3 linked regions of the Endozoicomonas gorgoniicola genome follow. The protein of the gene in region 2 interacts with the protein of the main gene of each other region in a pairwise test. Links are inferred from orthologs where the notes say so. Each region holds a gene or a part of one and is shown on either strand. Other genes may lie near its edges. The genes, in order: ung, ndk and NX722_RS18580.

Region 1 (7,677 bases), 200 kb from region 2 along the record:
GAGAACCACTGGCCATTCTTCTTAAATTTCCTATGTTATGCTGTTCTATATAGTCAAAGAAAGCTTTCTTTTGATGACTGTCCACTCCCAAATTGAACGACTGAGATGTACTTGCCTGGGAAGTTTCAGCTGAAGTTGATGGTTGGGATAACACTGATGGCTCTGTTGTTTGAGTGCCTTGTACAGTAACACTACCCTCCTGTTGTTGCAGTGCAGTTGCTACAAATGCAGTGGGCGTCGAACTATCGGGAACCTTGATAGTTCGATCAAAAAGATTGACATCAGGGAAGCTAATGTCTTCATAAGTATTTCCTATACCAAAGAGATCAACGTCTATAAAATTTGAAGCCCCTGGAGAAGCGATAATTCTTCCTAAATCAGTCGCTTCCCGAGAATCCTCCCGTTGAGGTTCTGGAAAAACTGGTTGTGAATTATTATTAACTGGATCCATAAAGCTCTCCAAAAAAACAGCGTTACAAGTTAGCTTTGACATACCTGTAATCAGTGAATGATGTTTGAACCGATTAAATCACTCATCGGAAACGTTATTCTGTAGACTCGTGGAACCAGAAAAAGTTCCTGCATAACCAAACGACAAGAGACCGCGTTAGTGAGAAAGCACTTAACCAGCCTCATAGCAGCTCCTGACAATATTTGCGGTCCATTCCTTAAGTCCCGCTTAACGATTTAAAAAAATAAAATAGGATGAACTGAAAGGGGCGCCCTCTGTGCTGTTCAGGCAAAATACCTGTGCGAATAACAACGCACCTGCAAGGTGCTACACAGGGGACGCCTCCAGATGATAATTCCAAAACCTGAAAAAATCGACATAGAATTCACCGATGCCAAGCTGACAGGTATGGCTGGCAGCCTGTTCGTTGCCCGACTTGCCAACCAGCTCAAGCTTCCTGATCTACTCAAAGACCAAATCTGCCTCAAGAAACGAAACCGGGGCTGTGATGACAAAGACTCTCTTCCTGGCCTGATTCACAACTTCTGCGCCTGTAATGGAAAACTGTCTGATATGGATGCCCTGCGTGCAGACAAACCGGCTGTTAGCCTGCCTGGCCTTGAAGATGTACGCTCTTCCAAACGCATGGGTGAGTACCTGGCATTATTTAACGCAAATTCCGTGAAAGCCTTGTATTCCGTTGCTCACAGACTTTGCCAGCAAATAGCACCCGATGTGATACGGCATTTCGTTGAACAAAAAGACTACTTGCTGGTATTTCTCGACGGTACTGAGATCGAAGTGACAGGGCGCAACTTTGAACAGGCTGATATTGGCTACAGTGGCAATAGACAGCAGTGGCTCCACAATATTTTCATTGGCCATCTGTGGGTCAGTGGTCGTTTAAATCCCGGAGCCAGTGACGTTTGTATTGGCTGGAAAGAGCAGCTCAAAATGACGTTTCTCCATTAATTGAGCAAGGGACTCCTGTTTGGGCTCGGATGGACAACGCTTACTACAGAAAAAATGTGCAAACAGCCTGTTTTGGAAAATCTGCAAGAGCTATATGGGGCTACAGGCTGCATGGGGCTACAGGCTGCTGTTTTTAAGTGTTTGAGGGTTTTCGGACAGGCACTACGTAACCCGCCATCACAAACAGGCGGGGTGCGCGAACAGAAGACGGGCTTCCACTATTTACAGAATCACTCAGCCATGAAGCACGGCGACCAGAAATTGACCTACATCAAAAAACAGAATTTTCCGTTCGCTGGCGAAAATTTACATGACATAGATCAACATATAACCAACCCTATGAAGTGTGATAATGTGCCAGCTATTACGAGGTTTCATGGAGTTACTCTTAATGCACAAAAGTTCTAAACGCCTGCCGTCTATGTTGCAGGTTTTTCTGGTACTGGGTACATTCCTGGCACTGGCTTTTTCATTCACAGCCAAACTGGACCTGCCTATTCAGCTGGCGTTGTGTGTTGGCTGGTTCCTGGCAATGGGTCTGGGTGTCAAACTGGGTCACAGCTATAAGGATCTGGAAGCCGCTGCAGCGGAAGGCATCTATAAAGGCATGGGCGCTATTCTGATTCTGCTGGCTGTTGGTGCTCTGGTGGGCACCTGGATTGCCGGCGGTATTGTACCCAGCATTATCTATTATGGACTGATGTCTATTCATCCATCCATCTTCCTGCTGGCGACACTGGTCATCTGCTCCATGACGGCTCTGGCGACCGGTACCTCCTGGGGTGCTGCCGGTACCGCCGGTATTGCCATGATGGGTATTGGTCAGGGTCTGGGGGTTCCGGCACCCGTCACCGCAGGTGCCATCCTGTCAGGCGTGTACTTTGGTGACAAACTGTCGCCTCTGTCTGACTCTGTTATTCTGGCTTCTTCCATGTCTGACGTTGAAATCGTCGATCACATCAAAGGCATGCTCCCAATCAGTCTGACCGCTTATATCCTGACAGCCATTGCCTTCACCGTTTACGGCTTCCAGTTCAGCGGTAACGCTGATATGGCTCAGGTTCAGGCGGTTATGGAAGTGATGGAATCTCACTTCAATATTTCTCCGATGGCGTTTATACCTGTGGCGGCAGTTCTGTTTATGCTGTCCCGCAAGATGCCCTCTTACCCGGTCATCATGTTTGGTTCTGTTCTGGGTATGCTGTGGGCCATCCTGTTTCAGGATCGTGCCCCGGTTGAAGCACTGAGCAGCATGTGGGCACCACTGACCATGGAGTCCGGCAATGCGTTTATCGACAACATTCTGAACCGTGGTGGTATGTCTAACATGCTGGGCTCTGTGGCCGTAATTATCTTCGGTCTGGGCTTTGGTGGCCTGCTGGATAAAGTGGGCATTCTGGAGACCGTTGCCAAACAGTACGAAAACCGCATCACCAACGAAGGCAACCTGACCGCTTACACCGTCGTAACCGCCTTCTTTGCCAATGTATTCGGCAGTGCCATGTACGTCTCCCTGATCCTGACCCCCAAGATCATGTCCGGCAGTTACGACCGCATGAACGTAGACCGTCGTATGCTCTCCCGCTCTGCGGAATTCGGCGGAACGCTGACATCAGGTATGGTACCATGGAGTGATAATGGTATTTTCATGGCAGGCCTGCTGGGCGTTTCCACTTTTGAGTACGTTCCCTACATGTGGATGAGTTTTGCCGGCATCGCCCTGGTAATTGGCTTTGCGTATCTGGGTAAATTCCGTCCTGACGACAATAAGTACGTCAAGTCTGCACAACTGCAGCCTGTCTGAACACTGGACTAATCAAACTGTTTAGTTATGCGCCCGGACTGTTCCGGGCGTTTTTCTAGAGAAATGATCATGAAAAAAATCTACGTTGCCTACACCGGCGGCACCATTGGTATGAAGCCTACGGACTCCGGCTACGCGCCAGCAGAAAACCTGATGGGTCTGCTGGAAGAAAAACTGCCTGTTAATGTTCGCACCAGCCTGCCTGATTTTGACCTGGGTGAATACGAGCAGCTGATTGACTCCAGCAATATCCGTCCAGACAACTGGAAACAGATCGCTCACGATATCGCCAGCAAATACGACCAATACGACGGTTTTGTAGTACTGCACGGCACCGACACCATGGCTTACTCCTGTTCCATGATGTCCTTTATGCTGCGCAACCTGAGCAAGCCGGTTATTTTTACCGGTTCTCAGATTCCTCTGTGTGAAGCCCGCACTGACGGCCTGGAAAACCTGGTCGGAGCCCTGAGCCTGGCAGCCGATGAGCGTATTAAAGAGGTGTGTCTATACTTCAATGGTCGTCTGATGCGTGGCAACCGCTGCCGTAAACAGAATGCCTATTTGTTCGATGCGTTCGACACGCCAAACTACCCATGGCTGGGTCGCGCAGACATTAATATTGAGCTGGACGAATTCCTGCTGCACAAGCCGAAAGATGAGCCCAAGTTCCTCCTGAGCTGTGACTCTGAAACCCATGTCGGTATCCTGCAGCTATTCCCGGGCATTAATGCGGAATGGATTGAAAGCATTCTGCAACAGCCAATGAAAGCTTTTATCATGCGTACTTACGGTACCGGCAACGGCCCGGATGGTGACCAGGCTTTCCTGCATGCCCTGAAGAAAGCGACAGATGCAGGCAAGCTGATTATTAACCTGAGCCAGTGCCACCGAGGTACTGTGCATCAGGGCAGTTACGCAGCCGGTTCCGCACTGGCCAATGCCGGTGTAGTGGGCGGACTGGACACCACCACCGAAGCCATGTTCTGTAAGCTGCACCATCTGTTCTCTAACGGTCTGACCGTGGAGCAGGTTAAAGAGCAACTGGGGCAAAGCCTGGCGGGTGAAGTAACGCTGCCATAAGCAAGGCATTAATCCTTTAAGCCTTTTGTACCTCTCCTGAGGAGATGACATTATCTTTTTACGCAGGCCGGGTCGAGCAGAACCCGACCCCAGCCTGCGTATCAGGCCACAATCGCATCCAGTGCTAATGTTGAGGGACAAAATGGAGATTATTTTCACATTCAATCCCCAGGCATCCGTTTATTCCCGCTGGCGCAAAAGAGTCGTTGCCGGCAGAACCATAATGGAGGCAAGCTATAACAAAAAAACGGCCGGGTTATGTCTGGGGGCCGCAATAACCTGGCTAAAAAAGAGCATCGCTTCCGGGGGGACAGGGGTGTTAAGTGCCGATGAGCTGGGCTCTGTTCACGAGATGGCAATCATCCAGTCGGCCTGCGACATACTCCCGATACCCGAGGGAGCCGTGCGATCTGATACTATTACCCCCATACTCCAACATATGCATCTGGATTCCCGGGAGTCCATGCGAGGCTTCGGGTGCTTCAATGTTCAAAGCATCTATGAATGGGTCTCACGTGAGCCCTGTCACTGCCTGTTCGTATTCGATAAAATACAAGATTCAGGATCTCTTTCCGGGCATGCTATTGGCCTGCGGTATGATGGCAGGGTGACGCAGATATTTGATACTCACTACGGGCTAACCCAGCAAGCGAACAAGGATCAGTTTATGCTGGGTCTGTACATAACAGCCATTTTTAATCATGCCCAATGTGTCGGGGAAGAGTGGGCTGTTTTCAAAGTATGTTCCGCTGATGATTAAGTACCCGGTCGCTCCTTCAGAAAACTGAAGAAGCGCTTTCCATACGTCCCGGGTTATTTATTAATATACGACATCAGGCAAACGCCAGTTCACCGGGCTGATCCCGCAGGATTTCAGGTAATCATTGGCTCTGGAGAACGGCTTACTGCCAAAAAAGCCACGGTAAGCCGACAGAGGTGACGGATGCACCGACTTGATCACACAATGCTTTGAAGCATCAATAAAGCGTCCTTTGCGCTGGGCATAACTTCCCCAAAGAATAAACACGATGTTTTCACGTTTTTCATTCAGTTCAGCAATAATGCGATCCGTAAACTCTTCCCAGCCTCGTCCCTGGTGCGACGCCGCCTGTTTATGCTGAACGGTCAGAACACTGTTTAACAGCAGAACACCCTGCTGAGCCCAGTGCTCCAGAAAACCATGTCGGGCAGGCTCAATACCCAGATCACTGTGCAGCTCTTTGTACATGTTCACCAGAGACGGTGGAATGGCTATATCGGGTCGAACTGAAAACGACAGTCCATGTGCCTGCCCCGGACCGTGGTAAGGGTCCTGCCCCAGTATTACCACCTTCACCTGGTCGAAAGGCGTCAGGTTCAGGGCATTAAAATATTCATTACCGCTTGGATAAATCGTTTTGCCAGCCGCTTTTTCAGCCAGCAAAAAGGCTCTGAGGGTCTGAATGTAGTCTTTATCAAACTCGTCCTGCAGATGAGCCTTCCATGTAGGCTCAAGCCTGACTTCGCGCATGTACCTTCTCCCGGGGCAGCAGGATTAACCAGCCAGCCACTTATCAAAAAATCAGACGGGATTATAAAAGCAATGCACGGATTCGACCATTAACAACCCCATTCTGTGGCCGACAAACTCTTTTGATTACCCAAAGGAGCTACCATGAAACGCGCTCTACTCCGCCATTTGCTGATTATCACCTGCTTTATCGCATCACCTCTGTTTGCCACAGGCAGCGTCGAGCGTCGCATGGCCATTGAAGTCGGCTCAAGCGCCATCAAGTACGCTATTGCGGACGTAAACAGCAATACTGACACTATTCTGGAGATCAAAGATCAGGACAGTATCGCCTTCCGCTTACATGACAATGTGCTGAATAATGACCGGCGCATCATCGACAAGGCCGCCCTTGGTGCCATGTCAGATATATTTCTGAGACTGAAAGATAAAGCCAGCTATTACCACACCGCTCATATCAAGGTGGTTGCAACAGAAGCCATCAGAATTGCCAGCAACAAGGTAGAAGTTCAGTCAGCCCTGCAGGGTAAAACCGGTCTGGTTATACAGATATTGACGCAGGATGATGAAGACCAGATGGACTATTTCACCGCACTGCGTGCCAGCAAAAAGCCCGGCAACCCCGTCGTCTGGGATATTGGTAATAACAGCTACCAGCTGATTGCAGACGATCCGGCCGCTGAGACTCTGGCTTACAAGGGGGATACTGGTTCCCGGTCATTTTTCCGCTACCTGCTGGAAGTCGTTCAGGGGAAGGACTTCCAGAAAGACGACAACCTCCACCCATTAACCGGCGATCAGTTTGAAGAAGGAATAAGGTTTGCTCATCATCTGGCGGAAAAGGTTCCGAAACTGGTTCGCTCACAAATCACCCGAAATAAGGGAGAAGTCGTGGCAATTGGCAGCTTGTTCCAGTACAGCCTGCTGGAGGCAGTGAAAACGGAACCAGAGCAATTGCTGATCACACAGCATGAGGTGAAGCAATTTATTGATCGCTCCCTGAATCGCGAACAGACTGAGCAACACCCGCTGGATAAAGAGCAACAGCTGAACCGGCTGGGCTACCATCAACATCGGGGGTTCTCTCACCTGACGCTGTCAAACGCCGTTCTGGTTTACGGCTTTATGCAGGAGCTGGGCATTCTCAGTCTGGAAGTCGCTGACAGAACCAGCACAGACAGCATTCTTGAATTCAGCCCATTCTGGCAATAGTCAGACTAACCCACTAGGGGTTAAGCATCAGGCTGATCTGACGCATTAACCGACTGCGAATCAGACTGGTGTCCGGCTCGTCACCGGGTTGAACCATGCATTGATATTCGACCTGCATAATGACCGCTGAAAAGAGCTGGGCATCAATATCAGGCTGCTCTGAACCCATACGGTAGAAAAAGCTTTCCACACTGTTTAACAGGTAAGACTGGTGATTAAATGCCACAGGGCGAAGATTTTCATTACGCAGGCATTCAAGCTGAAACGAGCGCTCTGCAATCAGATAATCCCGGTGTTCCTTCAGCTGCGTGACAATATAATGCACCGCCAGGTCTACCATCCTCTCTACAAACACCAGCCTGACCTCCTGACTGAGACTGGCTGAATCCTGCCCATCCAGCAATGCCAGGGCTTCCTGCAGTTTTGAGTCAGATTCTTCCCAGAACGCCTTGAATTTTTCCGCCCCCATTTCCACAAACAGCGTGAAGGTGTCTGTAATAAGGTCTGAAATATCCTTGAAATAATAAGTGGTTGCAGACAGTGGAACCTCGGCTTCTTTGGCAACCGCGCGATGGCGGACGCCTCTGACACCATCTCGCACAACAATGCGCAATGCCGCTTCAAGTATAATGCGACGTCGCTGCT
Region 2 (7,545 bases):
TTCAGAGTATCAGCAACCAGCCAGATGAAGTTAAGGTTCAGAGTTGCGCCAATGGGCAGGGCTATGATCCACAGAACCCTGTACGGCTTCACTGAACGAGGGCCAAACAGATATACGAGGCAGCGCTCACCGTAAAAACTCCACCCCAGGATGGTAGTAAAGGCGAAGATGGTCAGCGAGAACGTAACAATGTAGTTACCAACGCCCGGCATGGCTTTGGCAAATGCCATGGAAGTCAGGGCTGCACCGGATTCACCGGAAGTCCAGAGACCAGAGGTGATAATCACCAGGCCGGTGATGGTACAGATAATAATGGTATCGATAAAAGTACCCAGCATGGCAACCATGCCCTGACGAACCGGGTCTTTGGTTTTGGCAGCAGCGTGGGCAATCGGGGCAGAACCCAGACCAGCCTCGTTGGAGAAAATACCCCGGGCAACACCAAAGCGAAGTGCTGCCCACACGGCTGCACCGGCAAAACCACCGGTAGCGGCAACCGGCGAGAAGGCATAGGTGAAGACCAGTGACAGAGCTTCAGGAATGGCAGCGGCATTAATCGCCAGAACACCCAGCCCGGCTAACAGATAGGTAATGGCCATAAAGGGAACCAGCGCGCCAGCGACCTGACCAATACGACGGATGCCGCCAATTAGCACCAGGCCTACCAGAACCATCAGGGCTACACCAGTTACCCAGGTTGGCAGACTGAAGTTGGCTTCCAGAGCCGCAGCGACCGAGTTGGATTGCACCGTGTTACCGATACCAAAGCCGGCGATAGCCCCAAACAGGGCGAACAGTGTGCCGAGCCATGCCCAGCGGGAACCCAGGCCATTTTTGATATAGTACATAGGGCCGCCATAATGGTTGCCTTTGTCGTCTACTTCCCGGAATTTTACAGCCAGTACCGCTTCTGCAAACTTGGTGGCCATACCTACCAGTGCTGTACACCACATCCAGAAGAGGGCTCCGGGACCACCAAGGAAGACGGCAGTGGCAACGCCGGCAATATTACCGGTACCAACGGTAGCCGACAGGGCCGTCATCAATGCCTGAAAGGGTGAGATTTCCCCCGCCTTGTCGTCGCCTTCTGCCGGTGTACGACCACTCCATAATAGTTTGAAACCGGTTCCCAGCTTGAGCAGTGGCATCAGCCGCAGACCCAGCATCAGGAATAGCCCTACCCCCAGAATAAGAACAAGCATTAACGGTCCCCAGACGACCCCGTTAATGGCGTTCACAATATTTGTTATTTGTTCCATGGTTTTATCCGCTGTTAGCTTGTTGTTCAGCTGCGTCACAGACCGGAGATACATCACTAACCTTGTGAAAATTCCAGCAAAAATCGTCCGTTCGCAGGTGGCTTTAACTTAATGAATTAGGTGGGAAAATTCAACGGAGGCTCAGACTGCATAAGGTCTGGCGGGTTTCATATAGGAAACAAATGTCGTCAATCAGGGAGTCTTCCTTTAATTCACGGCTCGGCTTGGTTACTATTGCCGATACTTCTTTAGTTGCCCTTTTTCAGTTGCTCCTAAGCTGGATCAATTCATGCAGGTGAAAAATAAAAATGACTGAGCAGGCTTATTTTTTACAACGCGAAAAACAGTCAGTAATGGTTACGCGCGGCGACAGAGAAGCGTCTGTTGAGCCTCTGCAACTGGGGCAGCGGGTTCGGGATATTCGACAGAGCAAGAACCTGACCCTTGAGGAAGCCAGCAAGCTGACCGGGCTGGCACGTTCCACCCTGTCGAAGATCGAAAATGAACAGATTTCCCCCACGTTTGCAGCGGTCACCAAACTGGTCACTGGATTGGGGATTGATATTCCACAGCTGTTCACCCAGCCCGACACCCGAACCTCTGCCACTGGCAGGCGCGCCATAACCCGTAAAGGGGAAGGGCAGTTGCACCCTACCACGACCTACGAACATGAGCTGCTGGCAGATGAGTTGTCGGGTAAGCGCATGATTCCCTACCGGACCACCGTGTTTGCCCGCTCTTTTGATGACTATCAGGACTGGGTGCGGCATGAGGGGGAGGAATTTCTGCTGGTATTGAGCGGTCGACTGGCGCTGTTTACCGAGTTCTACCAGCCTGTTGAACTGGATGAAGGCGACAGCGCTTATTATGATGCCGAAATGGGACATGTGCTGGTATCGCTCAGTGAAGAAGACGCTGTGGTGTTGTGGGTGACCGCCTGATTCTAAAGCAGCCTGAAGGGAGTGATGCCATACTATGGGGCAGAATCTACAGGAGAATAAAGGCATGAAATACCATCATCTTGGTATTCCTACCCAAGAAAAGTTAAAGGACGAGAAACACCTGCCTCACCTGAAAATGTATGTCAGCGGCTTTGGGCGCAACCCTTACGGAGTGGAATGGATGCGCTTTGAAGAAGACGCCGACTACCCCGAGCTGGTGAAGACCGTCCCTCATGTCTGCTTTGAAGTGGACGACCTGCAGGCTGCCATTAAGGACAAGCACGTCATCATTGAACCAAACAGTCCCAGCCCCGGGGTGTGGGTCGCTTTTATTGAGGATAACGGTGCGCCGGTAGAATTTTTGCAGGTAGACCGGACGATTGCAGAGGCAGGAATATAAAAGGCTGTCAGGATTTCAGGGTGTTGCTGAAATTTTCAATAGAGGGAAGTTCAGTAAGGTTGCAGCCCGGCGACGGGTTATAAAGACTTTCAGACACCGGAACTTATTGTTCAGGCTATAGTCCATGCTTGATTATGGTTTGAACAGGTATGCATACACAATGAAATCTGCTGTTAAATGGTTGTTGGTGCTTCTTGTCACGATTAACTCTGCAGGGTTAATTGCTGAAGATGACAGAAATGCAGAAGATACTAAAGCGGTGTTGGACATACTGAACAGCGAGCGGAAAAATGCAGGTATTCAGTCTGTTTATCAATTTAATAAAGCCCTGGAAGACGCTTCACGCAGGCACTGCCTCTACTGGTCTGAACATTATGATCGGCTGAGACAGAGCCTGAATACAGGTCAAATCAGCTGGCATGATGAGCAGGATATAGCGGGTTCAGAGTACTACACAGGCAATATGAGAGAGCGGGCGAAAAAGCAGGAATATACTTCCGGTGTTGCTGAGAATATTCATGTAGGTCTTGAAAGTTGGGCTGAAGCCATAAGTAGCTTAATGAGTTCAATGGGACATAGATTGAACTTTCTGAATCCGAAACTTAACGATATTGGGTTTTATAGCTGCCGTATTGAGTCAGTTTTTCCCAGTGAGTCACGAAGGCTTTATGTCTTTATGATGGGCAATGACTATGGTCGCGTGTTCAATGAGAAGACCAGGGAACTCTGCGCAAAAGAAGCGTTTAAGAACTGTCCTGCGGGCATGAGGACCTGTTCGGTCATTTTTTGCGGTAATGGTCTGGGAGTCCTGGAGTCGCGCGTCAGTTATGACGCAGCCAGTCTGGTTCGCCAGCAGAACAGCGGCTTTGTGATGTACCCGTTTAATGGCGCTGTGGTTGATCCTTTGTCCTCAAACCTTAAACATTATGATGACGATCCTGGTCCGTTAAGGGGGCAGATGATCAGTGTTGAGTTGCTTCCGGAGACACAAAAGCAAATTTTCGGTCTGCTGATGATGTTGGTTGACATCCGTTCAGATGAAATTTTAACCCTGGTTCCAGTCAACAGAGGTTTGCCCGCAAACCGACCGGGAATAAATGCCTGGATACCACAATCTCCCCTGAGGGTGGGCGGTCAATACCGCATGGTGATGAAGTATAACCACTTCAGCGACGGATGGCAGGTGCGGGAATCTGAATTTACCGTTCAAAAGCCGGAAGGGAAGGTGATCAATATTTCAAACCTTCAACAGACAGTGTCTGTCAAAAAGGGAGAGGTGAACCTGCTTGTTATTGACTGGAACCTGACCCCGCGAAAGGCAATCAATAACATTAAGACTGTTTACTGGGAGTCAGGCAACTACGTGACTAAAGTTGTGGGGGATAATGTGATCAAAGTTCAGTCCTACGTAGACAGGTTGATTATCAGAAATGCCGACAACAACATGGAGATCAGCGTTAATGCCCGGGATTAGGCTTTACGGAGGTTGATGAACTCCGTCAATGAATGTAACAGATTCGCTGCCTGCAACGTGTAATCCGACGGCGGGCTGCGGGTCATAAAGACTGACAGTTCCACTGTCATCGTTTACAATGCCGCCATGCCATTCTGTAGCGATACTCCTGTAAGCAAGGCTCTGGAACTTACAGATGGTCGTGAAGAATGTCTCGAACTGAATTATAAGAACGGCCTTTTTCTTCGGAATAATAGGCCACGAACAAAAATGAGTTTGGAGAGTGTAAATGGCCGTAGAACGCACTTTATCGATTATTAAGCCGGACGCTGTTGCAAAAAATGTAATCGGTAAAATTTACAAGCGCTTTGAAAAAGCAGGTCTGAATATCGTTGGCTCACGGATGATCCATTTGAGTCAGGAGAAAGCAGAAGGCTTTTATGCAGAACATAAAGAACGGCCATTTTTTCCTGATCTGGTGGCCTTTATGACGTCTGGCCCGGTCGTAGTGTCTGTCCTGGAAGGAGACAATGCCGTTGTCCTGCACAGGGAACTGATGGGAGCGACCAATCCGGCTGAAGCAGCACCAGGAACCATCCGTGCGGATTTTGCTCAAACCATTGACGAAAACGCCGTACACGGTTCTGACTCTCCAACATCAGCAGCTCGGGAGATCGCTTATTTCTTTGATAAAGCGGAACTCTGTCCGCGAACGAGATGATAGTACGATTGCCGGGTATAAATACCCGGCGATTTTGAGGTGTAAAAATGTCAGAAACAGTCGGTCAGTCCGTCTCTGAAGTAAATGAAATGGCTAAAACCAACCTGCTGGGTCTGTCCCGCAGTAAGATGGAAGCCTTTTTTGTCAGCATTGGTGAAAAGAAGTTCCGCGCTCAGCAGGTGCTGAAGTGGATCCACCATGAGCGTGTTGACAGCTTCGACGACATGACCAATGTCAGCAAGGCTCTGCGTGAGCGACTGAAACAGGTCGCTGAAATTCGCGGGCCTGAAATCGTCAGCAGCCACTTTTCCGAAGACGGCACCTGCAAATGGGTCGTACGGGTAACCAGTGGCAGCTGTGTTGAAACCGTTTATATCCCTGAAGGAGACCGTGGCACGTTGTGTGTTTCCTCTCAGGCAGGCTGCTCCCTGGACTGCAGCTTTTGTTCGACTGGCAAGCAGGGGTTTAACTCGGATCTGACAGTGGCTGAAATCATTGGTCAGGTCTGGGTGGCTGCCCGTCATTTTGGCAATGTACCTGCCAAAATAGACCGCCGTATTACCAATGTGGTGATGATGGGAATGGGCGAGCCGTTGATGAACTTCGACAATGTTGTGGATGCCATGAACCTGATGATGGATGATTTTGGCTATGGCCTGTCCAAGCGTCGGGTAACCCTGAGTACTTCCGGTGTTGTGCCTATGTTGCGAAAGCTGGGCGAGGTGACGGATGTTTCGCTGGCGGTGTCCCTGCATGCGCCGAACGACGAGCTGCGTAATGTGCTGGTTCCCATCAACAAAAAGTACCCACTGGCTCAGTTGATGGATGCCATTGATTTTTACATGAACTCTCTGCCCGACAATCGTCGTGTAGTGACCATCGAATACACTCTGCTGGCGGGTGTGAACGATCAGCCGGAACATGCAGAGCAACTGATTCAGCTGCTTAAGGATGTGCCATGCAAGCTGAATCTGATACCCTTTAACCCATTCCCCCATTCCGGTTATGAGCGCCCCAGCAATAATGCCATTCGCCGTTTTCAGGAGAAAATGCAGGCTGCGGGTTTCAATGCAACCGTGCGCAAAACCCGGGGGGATGATATCGATGCTGCCTGTGGCCAGCTGGTGGGTCAGGTCAATGACCGTACCCGCCGGAGCCAGCGTTATATCGAAGCCAGGCAGCTGGAAGCCTGATAAGCCTTTGCAGAGCAGTGCGCCTCATGAACTGAGTGTGCTGCCCTGATGGACAGTACTAATAATTTGGCCAGTACTAATAATTTGGGGAGAGACATGACTGCAAAACGGAAGCTTTGTTCAGCTTTCATGTTCGCATTGCTGAGTATGATGTTGTCGGGGTGCGTGTCCACAGGAAACCGGCCGACAGATAAAAACCAGGCAGTCCGAAGTTATATCGATCTGGCCAGGGGGTATGTGCAGCAGGGTTATACCGAAAATGCCATCAAACCTCTGAACCGGGCTCTGGAACTTCGACCCGGCTCGCCGGATGTGCATGCTATGTTTGCCCTGGTGTATCAGCTGCAAGGTGAAGACAAGTTGGCTGAACAGTCGTTTCGCAAAGCGCTTTCTCTCAGTTCCGGTTCGGCAGAAATACACAACAACTATGGCGCATTTCTTTTCAGCCAGAACCGTTTGAGCGAAGCTTACCGTCAGTTTACACTGGCTGGAGATGATGTTCGCTATTCTCAGCGCAGTCGTGTTTTCGAGAATATGGGGCGGGTTGCGTTGCAGCAGGGGCAGCGCAGTCTGGCTCGGCAGAATTTTGAAAAATCCCTGAAACTTAATGCCAATTTGCCCAGATCCCGGCTGGAACTGGCGTCTCTGCTTTATGAGCAGGGGGAGTACCTTCTGGCCTGGGAGCATTATCAGACATTTGTCACACTGTCGTCGCAAAATGAGCGTAGCCTGCAGCTGGGCATCAGGCTGGCCAGAGCCAACGGCGACAATAACGCTGCAGCCCGTTATTCTAATGAGCTGCAGCGTTATTATTCCAGCCCGGAAGCGGGACGGAATACCCGGAGTCGAAGCAGTTATGACTACTGACTTATTAGAAACAAAGACCGATACAAACAGTGAAAGCCTCTTGGACGAATCCACACAGGTCGATGCTCAGTCGACACACGAACAGGAAAGAGAAGAAGGCTTGCAATCTCCAGGTGAGCGACTGCAACGATTCCGTGAGCAGAAGAGGCTGACAACCGAAGAGGTGGGAGAAACCCTTAAAATTCCTGCGTCGTATATTGATGCCATTGAATGCAGTGCGTTTGATAAATTGCCAGGGTTGATGTTTGTCCGGGGTTATCTTCGGAGTTATGCCCGCCTGGTGGATCTTGACCCGGATGAGATTATTCAACGGTTTGATCAGTTCACCGGAGACAACGGTAAAGAAACACCCAGGCTGTCTGAAGGAAAAGATGTAGAGATTCGTCGTCAGGTTTCTCCTGTCGTGAGTATTGGCGGTGCGATCAGTGTTATTGCTATTTTGCTGGTGGTGGCATTCAGTTATTACAACTGGGGTGGTGGGCGTGTAGCCAATACGTCTGCTGTTGCTGAAGTCTCTGAAAGCCCGGCCGTCCCTGAGCCTGAGCCTGAGCTTATTGTTGGCAACCCCACTCATCCGGTGACGGAGGCTGCACCAGAACAAGATGATCAGGAAGAGCAGCCTGCAGATTCCGTTCAGCCTGATGAAGAACTGATCGCTCCGGCGGTGTCTGACAATGCCCCTGAGACTGCTCAGACAACAGAGCAGGAAGT
Region 3 (7,448 bases), 3.1 Mb from region 2 along the record:
ATTGTCGTATGTTATTGTCTTTACAAACCTTTTCAGAGGCTTGAGTACGTCAATTATTCCCTGTTTAACCGCTTTTGCCTTCTTGCCTGGTAGAGGGACAGCAAGGCGAAGCTTGGTTTTTCGTTCATCTAATGTAGCGATGGCTCCTTTATGATTTTTACCTATTACAGTATCAGCTTCCCAGTCACCAACTCGCTCTCTGTTGTTGACCACTTCGGGGCGTTCTTCAATGCCAACCCGATTTGGTATACCGGTTCGGTTATGAGCTGAACCGTATCGCTTTCGATAAGTTTTTTTCTGGTGCCTCAAGTGCTTATAGAGCGAGCCTCCGCGCCGTTTATCATCCGCTACAAATTGATAAATCGTCTCATGATGCAGCTTGATTACACCGTCCTTTTCAAGCCTTCCAGCCACTTGTTCAGGACTCCAATCTGAACGGATATCGTTTGAAATACGTTGTTTAATGTCGTCTGTCAGCTTAATAGCTTTTGGCTTATCTTTGTGCCGCTGCCGAGCTGTGCGATTAGCCTGTTGGTGCCTGTACCCTCTTTGCCCTTTATTGCGGTTTACTTCTCGCGACACGGTAGGCTGTGAACGGCCAAGCTTTTTAGCAATTTTGTTTTGTGAAGTCCCATTTTTGAGTTCAGTTTCGATATAATATCTCTCTTCAGAGCTCAGGTGTGTATAGGCCATCCTTGGCTTCCTCTGTATGGTTTGGTTGCTTTACAGAATACCCCTGAGTTCTGATTCACTTCAAAGGTTCTGAAACAATCCTCTGGTTACAGAGGTTATGCACTTATGATACGAATTCAGGAAATAACAAATAACAATGTCAAAAGTTACACTGGAACAGTGGCGTATGCTTCACGCTGTTGTTGAATATGGAGGTTTTGCCCAGGCTTCCAGCGCTCTGCATAAAAGTCAGTCGACGATCAGCTATGCCGTTAATAAGTTGCAGGATCAGCTGGGTGTGCGGATTCTTGAGGTGCGTGGGCGCAAGGCAGAACTGACAGAGGCGGGCAAGGTTATGCTGCGTCGTTCTCAGGTTTTGCTGAAGGAATGCGATGCTCTGGAAAAAATTGCAGGCAGTCTGTCGATGGGGTGGGAAGGCGAGCTGACGCTGGCGGTTGAGGTGTTATTTCCCGATACGATTCTGATGGATATTCTGGAAGATTTTTCGCAGGTATCACGCAGTACCCGCCTGGAGCTGGTGGAATCGGTGTTATCAGGAACCACTGAACGGTTGGTTTCTGGTCAGGCTGACCTGGTGATTACCGGTGTGCTGCCTTCCGGGTTTCTGGGCGAGAAACTGCTTTCTATAAGATTTTTGCCCGTTGCCCGTTTTGATCACCCCCTGTTTCAATCCGGCAAAACCATTACTGAAAAGGAATTAAAACAACAGCGACAGATTGTTGTTCGCGATTCCGGAATTAAACGCAGTAGCAGTGCTGGCTGGCTGGGTACTGAAGAACGCTGGACCGTGAGTAATATGACGACAGTGGTCCGGTTGCTGGAGCAGGGGCTGGGGTTTGCCTGGCTGCCTGAACACTATATTGAAGCGCAGCTGGAAGCCGGAACCATTAACGTATTACCCATGGATTCAAAGGGAATAAGGGTAGTGCCTCTGTATATGGTCTTTCCTGATGATGACAACACCGGTCCTGCCACTCAGGCGCTGGCAGAAATTGTCAGAAAACATTGTCGTTAATTTGAGAGGTCGTTAATTTGAGGAAGGGGTTAATCATGGATCGTAAGGCACTGAGGTCAGCGTTAAGAGATCGTCGTCGGGCGTTATCAGGGCTTCAGCAAGAGCAGGCAGCGGCTGGCGTGCTGAAACAGCTAAAACAGTTACCTGAATTCAGCAAAAGCCGGAAGCTTGCTGTGTACCTTGCCAATGACGGTGAAATCAGTCCCGAATGCATTGTGCAATATGCCTGGCATGAAGGCAAAAGCTGTTATCTGCCAGTACTGGATAATAATGATAAGACCCAAATGTATTTTCAGCGATATACCCCGGAGACGGTTCTGTTGCCTAATCGCTTTAATATTCCGGAACCCGTACTGGATTTGTCGTTGTGTATTCCGGCCACTGAACTGGATCTGGTATTGATGCCTCTAACCGGTTTTGATGAGTCGGGTGGACGTCTGGGGATGGGTGGTGGTTTTTATGATCGGGCCTTTGCCTTTGTCAAAACATCCGATAAGCCGGTTTTAGTCGGGCTGGCTCATGAATGTCAGAAAGTAGAATCGATTCCGGTGGCGGAATGGGATGTGCCAATGTCAGGCATAGTCACTGAGGGCAAAGCCTATAATGTGTTGAAGAAATTTTCTGATTAAAAACGGGGGACAACCCGGAGATTCTAAAGTGTCAGTAATTAATGGCAGTTTATTTGACGGCATCGTCCAGTTTCATGACCCTGAAAGTCAGGCAAAAACTGCTGTGATTGTAATAGACGAAAAGGATTGCCCGTGTATATCTGAAACATTCAGTAATTGTGTAGCCAGACAAAAAAGTCAGCAGTGTGTGCTACGTTTTTGTAAGGGTTTAGGTTGCCAAATCATTGTTGTACATGAATGCATAGAGCGCAGAGCCAAACATATCTATAACATTATTGGAGAACCAGATTTTTCATGTACAAAAGAGGATGATGGTGTACTTTCTTCCAGCACCAAGCCTCCTCTGATGAAGCATCTGGTACTCAATAACATAACCAGCCTTGTAATAATGGGATCGTATAGTTCTTTCTGTGTTAGAGAGACATTGATAGGCGGCTATGACGAGGAGCGGGTTTACCCGGGTTTACTGGATAAACAAATAACAGTACTTTCGTCTCCATCACTGATAGGCCCTTACTTGCCAGAAGCCTACGCACTGAAGCCAAAATTTAGTTCACCAGCGACTTCATATGAATTCTTTAAGCCCTTATTTAAAGGCAAATTGACCTGGCCTGTCTTTACTTTGCACCCTGGAATGAGGTTCTATACAAAAGTAACTCGGGTTTAAAGTCACAGCAGCCCCCTGCCACCCTCGTATTGTGACTGGAAATTGTCAACTTTTTATGTCAAGGGCTGGAGCCTTAAGTCAGTGCCATTGCCTTTGAATGCTTTACGTTTTCTGTCGTATCTTCAGCTGGGCGAACATCGACGTCTAATACTTGTGGCAGTCTCTCTTGCTTATCGCCCACCCGGAATATAATTATCCATGTAGTACTGCTGGCATTCAGGCCAGTTCAGATTCCCGCAAGTGCGACTATAAACTGCTGTTCTGAAGTCTTTGCCCGCATTCTCAGCAAGATGCACATAGTACAGCCCACACTGTCCGATATCATCAACGCCGCCACAAACTGATTGATACAAATAAGCTCTGATTCTTTCATTCTGATGAAGTAAGTAGCCAAAGGATGAGACCAGGAGAGTAGCGGTTACCTTATAGAGGGAGGTGAAGTGCCGGAATCGATTATTGCTATAACGCTCCCATTTATCTTTAACGGATTCTTCTGGAAGACCTTCTTTCAGCTTTGGGGTAACCCGGCTTTTCACAGGCTTTTCATCAGATAACCCCATACTTCTGAAATCGCCAGCTCGCGTATCGTAGCAAGTAGCAGGGCATTCATTGCTGCTGCAACTAGCAGGGCTTATTGGTGTTCCTGCAACCAGTGCAGGCTCTTCCTGAACAGACACGTTCAGCGGTTGCAAGGGCAATAACCCGTATTCGGGAGATACAACAAATCGGAATGATGCAGCATTCAGCATATCTTCCACCGATTGCTGAGAGAGTTCTCTGTAATACCGAATAGTTATTTCGAACTCTGGGATGTTGACAATTCCTGCGTCCAGAGAGTTCACGGGGTTCACGTAGCCCATGGATACTAACCTGACCCCGGAAGGGTCACTGCCATCAAGCACCAAAGTAGATTCAGCTGATGCCATTGACAGAAGAATGGCAACTTCAAGGCTTTCAAATTGATCCATATCCAGCCTGAGATCATTGATCAGCTCAATAGGGAGGCGGGCGACTTGTTCTGCATTTTGTCTAATGGGTTCTAAGGTATTTATCGCCGTTAGAAGGATGCTGTGATATCCATGATTCGAAATACGCTCCAAACTTGCTATCAGTTGCTCTCTCTGAAGTGCAAACTTCATCATAAGCTGTTTCACCAGCATGTCACTCACCGCTGCTGCCTGAGCATGAGGGCTATCCCACGACTGTGGGTCAATGTCTTGAAACCGGGAAATAACAGGCGGTTGTTCAGGAAGTCGAAGCATGAGTAACGTCATCAAGCGTGCACCATGAATCTCTATGCTGTCATGCTCCCTGTCATAGATTTGCATTGAGCGTACAATCGAGGAGGAATGGCAGAACCTGCCATCTTCCAGCGGTTTGCACTTAACCACTTTGTAATCCAGTGATTCGAGAATTTCTTGTAACTGTTCAGGTATAGCCGCTTCGTCGCCCTTGCCAGCTATTGCTACTCCAGCCCGACACACCAGAAAGGTTATTAACAGCGAGCGCACAAATAAACGTTTAAAGGTATCAGGCTCTCTCATCTCTCCACCACTGTTGTTTCTATTTATTTCGCAGCAAGGCTTTGGGGAATAAGCTCCAAAGCCCTATCACTTATAGACCATCTGAAAAGACTATGTACGAGAAAAAGTTTTTAGATAGTTTCTAAGTGAGAACTTTTCAGGGAGGATTCCTCTAGAGCTATTGGAGTAGACAAAGACAATGATCCGGAAGTGCATGAACCCAATAGAGATGTACTAAACGGGACGCAAAGAGCGCCCGGACGTTGCGTAAAAGTCATAGTGCCAGCAGCCCGGGGCGATCTCATTTGGAGCCAATGGCACTAACATTTTGCGCTTTTTTTTTGCAACTAATAATACCCATTCTGCCATCACCCCCTGCACATAAACATTAAGCTTGCCGTTCCCTGGCAGCCTTGCATATCAATGCCTAAATCAGTGAGGCGGTTGCGGCGGTAGTCGCTACAGCCAGAACAAACACTGTCAGCAATACAGAGATAGGGTCGCGGGTTTTTCTTACCATTATTATTACTCTCTCCGGTTTTTGTCAGGCAACTCCCCTGTGGATAGTGAATTTAGCCCGATAGTCAGCAACGATCAGCGGTAGAAAAAATAGGATTCTCTCCGTTAGTTTTTGTTGCTTTGTATTAAGTTTCCAGTGAAATCTGTCACAAAACATTAACCTCTGCAAGTAAACAGTCTTTGTCGCGCATAATTAATTAACTTAATTATGAGTTCAGTCAATATTTGTGCTTAATCCTGGAAAAAAATGGATAGATATTCAAAAAAGTCTCTGTTTTTTCAGTTTTTCTCGCAGGCTGCATTGAGTCTGCGAGGGTCGTTCTTATCAGCTGCTAAGACTTTGACGAAGCGCCGCAAGGGCATTGTTACCGGTCAGTTTTTTCTGTTCCTCAGTGGCTTTTTCACCAAATCCTGAATAGGTCAGGTCTTCCTGGGGTAGTTCATCAAGGAAGCGGCTGGGTGTTGTATCAATGACCTCGCCGAACTGTTTGCGTTGCCCTGCCAGGGTCATGGTCAGAGATTTTCTGGCGCGGGTAATGCCGACGTAAGTCAGACGACGTTCTTCCTCTATGTTGTCCTCTTCAATACTGGTTCGGTGTGGCAGCAGGTCTTCTTCCATGCCCATCATAAAGACATGTGGGTATTCAAGGCCTTTGGAGGCGTGCAGGGTAAGCAGTTGTACTCGGTCTGCGTCGTCTTCTTCTTCCTGACGCTCCATCATATCCCGAAGAATCAGGCGACTGATTGCGTCTTCCAGGGTAGCGTCTTCATCGCCCCGTTCAAGAGACTGCTGCAAAGAGTCGATCAGGAACCAGACATTGGCCATGCGCTTCTCTGCACCGGCCGGGGTAGCTGTTGTCTGCATCAGCCAGTTTTCATAGCCACAGTCGTCGATCATTTCCCGAACGGCTTTGAGTGGATCTTCCTCTGTCTGTGACAGTCTGGAAATAGTATCCATCCACTCAGTGAAATCCCTGAGTTTTTTCACATACTTTGGGGAAATCGCTTCCTGTAAACCCATTTCCTGACAGGCTGCGTACAGGCTTAACTGGTGTTCACTGGCATAATTACCCAGTTTTTCCAGCGTAGATGGGCCAATCTCACGACGGGGAACATTGACGACGCGCAGGAAAGCGTTGTCATCGTCCTGATTCACCAGAAGGCGCAGGTAAGCCATGATATCTTTGACCTCAGCCCGGGAGAAAAACGACGTGCCGCCATTAATATGGTAAGGGATCTGATGCTGTTGCAGTTTCATTTCCAGCAGGCGGGACTGAAAGTTACCCCGGTACAGCACCGCATAGTCACGGTAGTTGGTATCGTGTCTGAGCTTCTGGGTAAGGATTTCTGTAGCAATGCGTTCGCACTCGGCGTCGTCACTTTTGCAGCGGATCACCCGAATAATGTCGCCCATACCGAGTTCACTCCACAGGGTTTTTTCAAACACATGGGGGTTGTTGGCGATCAGGGTATTGGCGGCTTTAAGAATACGACTGGTGGACCGGTAATTCTGTTCCAGCTTGATGACCCTCAGGCTTGGGTAGTCATCTTTCAACAGCGCCAGATTTTCCGGGCGGGCGCCACGCCAGGCGTAGATTGACTGGTCATCGTCGCCTACTACCGTGAGCTTGCCACGAGTACCGACCAGAGCGCTGATCAGTTCATACTGGGCTCCGTTGGTATCCTGGTATTCGTCTACCAGAACGTAATGTACTTTGTTCTGCCAGCGTTCAAGAATCTCCGGATGGTGCCGGAACAGCATAACGGGTTGCAGAATCAGGTCATCAAAATCAACGGCGTTGTAGGCTTTAAGGGTTCGGTTGTAGTGCTCATAAACCCGCGCTGCCAGTTGTTCATGCGGCTGTCGCGCGGTTTGCATCGCTTCTGCTGGCAGCACCAGGTCGTTTTTCCAGTTGGAAATCGTGTGCTGCACACTGTCGACACTGTCTTCATCGGCACCCATTTCCCGCTGCATCAGTTCGCCAATCAGTGCGTGGGCATCCTGCGCATCAAAAATGGAAAAGCCGGGCTTGTAACCCAGCGCCCTGTATTCACGACGAATCAGGTTCAGTCCCAGGTTGTGGAAGGTTGAAACGGTCAGGCCATGTGATTTGCGTCCCTGAACCAGTTTTCCGACACGCTCTTTCATCTCCCGTGCCGCCTTGTTGGTAAAGGTGACGGCAATAATATTACGGGCATTGATGCCACAGGTTTCGATCAGATAGGCAATTTTGGTGGTAATAACACTGGTTTTACCACTGCCTGCGCCTGCCAGAACCAGTAAGGGTGTATCAATGTATTTGACGGCTTTAGCTTGTCGGTCGTTAAGTTTATGCACTGGCGGAACAATTATTAATGTGGGTAAATAATCGATTATACCAGTTATATCGCAGGTAGATGCT

Evidence for each region.
Region 1: the proteins of ndk (region 2) and ung interact in binary tests that used the Escherichia coli proteins (3 or more experiments, as listed by UniProt). The link is inferred for Endozoicomonas gorgoniicola from one-to-one orthologs.
Region 3: the proteins of ndk (region 2) and NX722_RS18580 interact in binary tests that used the Escherichia coli proteins (3 or more experiments, as listed by UniProt). The link is inferred for Endozoicomonas gorgoniicola from one-to-one orthologs.

The regions. Positions count from the first base shown.
Region 1 is NZ_JAPFCC010000001.1:1,152,950-1,160,626, reverse strand. The notes cover bases 3,976-6,904. They hold ung (uracil-DNA glycosylase), read right to left. Parts: upstream 5,821-6,904; coding sequence 5,131-5,820; downstream 3,976-5,130. Other genes in these bases: NX722_RS05340 (Ppx/GppA phosphatase family protein), read left to right, coding at 5,965-6,904; NX722_RS05350 (hypothetical protein), read left to right, coding at 4,453-5,070; ansA (asparaginase), read left to right, coding at 3,976-4,310. Outside these bases: NX722_RS05370 (hypothetical protein), read right to left, coding at 1-451; NX722_RS05365 (hypothetical protein), read left to right, coding at 800-1,423; Na+/H+ antiporter NhaC, read left to right, coding at 1,815-3,227; more of ansA, read left to right, coding at 3,297-3,975; more of NX722_RS05340, read left to right, coding at 6,905-7,032; NX722_RS05335 (TetR/AcrR family transcriptional regulator), read right to left, coding at 7,046-7,677. UniProt on the Escherichia coli protein: Excises uracil residues from the DNA which can arise as a result of misincorporation of dUMP residues by DNA polymerase or due to deamination of cytosine.
Region 2 is NZ_JAPFCC010000001.1:948,235-955,779, forward strand. What follows is about bases 3,262-6,058. They hold ndk (nucleoside-diphosphate kinase), read left to right. Parts: upstream 3,262-4,342; coding sequence 4,343-4,774; downstream 4,775-6,058. Other genes in these bases: NX722_RS04395 (CAP domain-containing protein), read left to right, coding at 3,262-4,074; rlmN (23S rRNA (adenine(2503)-C(2))-methyltransferase RlmN), read left to right, coding at 4,822-5,967. In the rest of the region: NX722_RS04380 (alanine/glycine:cation symporter family protein), read right to left, coding at 1-1,259; NX722_RS04385 (helix-turn-helix domain-containing protein), read left to right, coding at 1,613-2,200; NX722_RS04390 (VOC family protein), read left to right, coding at 2,265-2,600; more of NX722_RS04395, read left to right, coding at 2,761-3,261; type IV pilus biogenesis/stability protein PilW, read left to right, coding at 6,064-6,834; NX722_RS04415 (helix-turn-helix domain-containing protein), read left to right, coding at 6,824-7,545. UniProt on the Escherichia coli protein: Major role in the synthesis of nucleoside triphosphates other than ATP. The ATP gamma phosphate is transferred to the NDP beta phosphate via a ping-pong mechanism, using a phosphorylated active-site intermediate.
Region 3 is NZ_JAPFCC010000001.1:4,088,485-4,095,932, reverse strand. The notes cover bases 841-3,540. They hold NX722_RS18580 (5-formyltetrahydrofolate cyclo-ligase), read left to right. Parts: upstream 841-1,743; coding sequence 1,744-2,337; downstream 2,338-3,540. Other genes in these bases: NX722_RS18570 (hypothetical protein), read right to left, coding at 3,175-3,540; NX722_RS18575 (hypothetical protein), read left to right, coding at 2,366-3,004; NX722_RS18585 (LysR family transcriptional regulator), read left to right, coding at 841-1,708. In the rest of the region: NX722_RS18590 (IS30 family transposase), read right to left, coding at 1-693; more of NX722_RS18585, read left to right, coding at 830-840; more of NX722_RS18570, read right to left, coding at 3,541-4,548; DNA helicase Rep, read right to left, coding at 5,372-7,384. UniProt on the Escherichia coli protein: Involved in the removal of 5-formyltetrahydrofolate.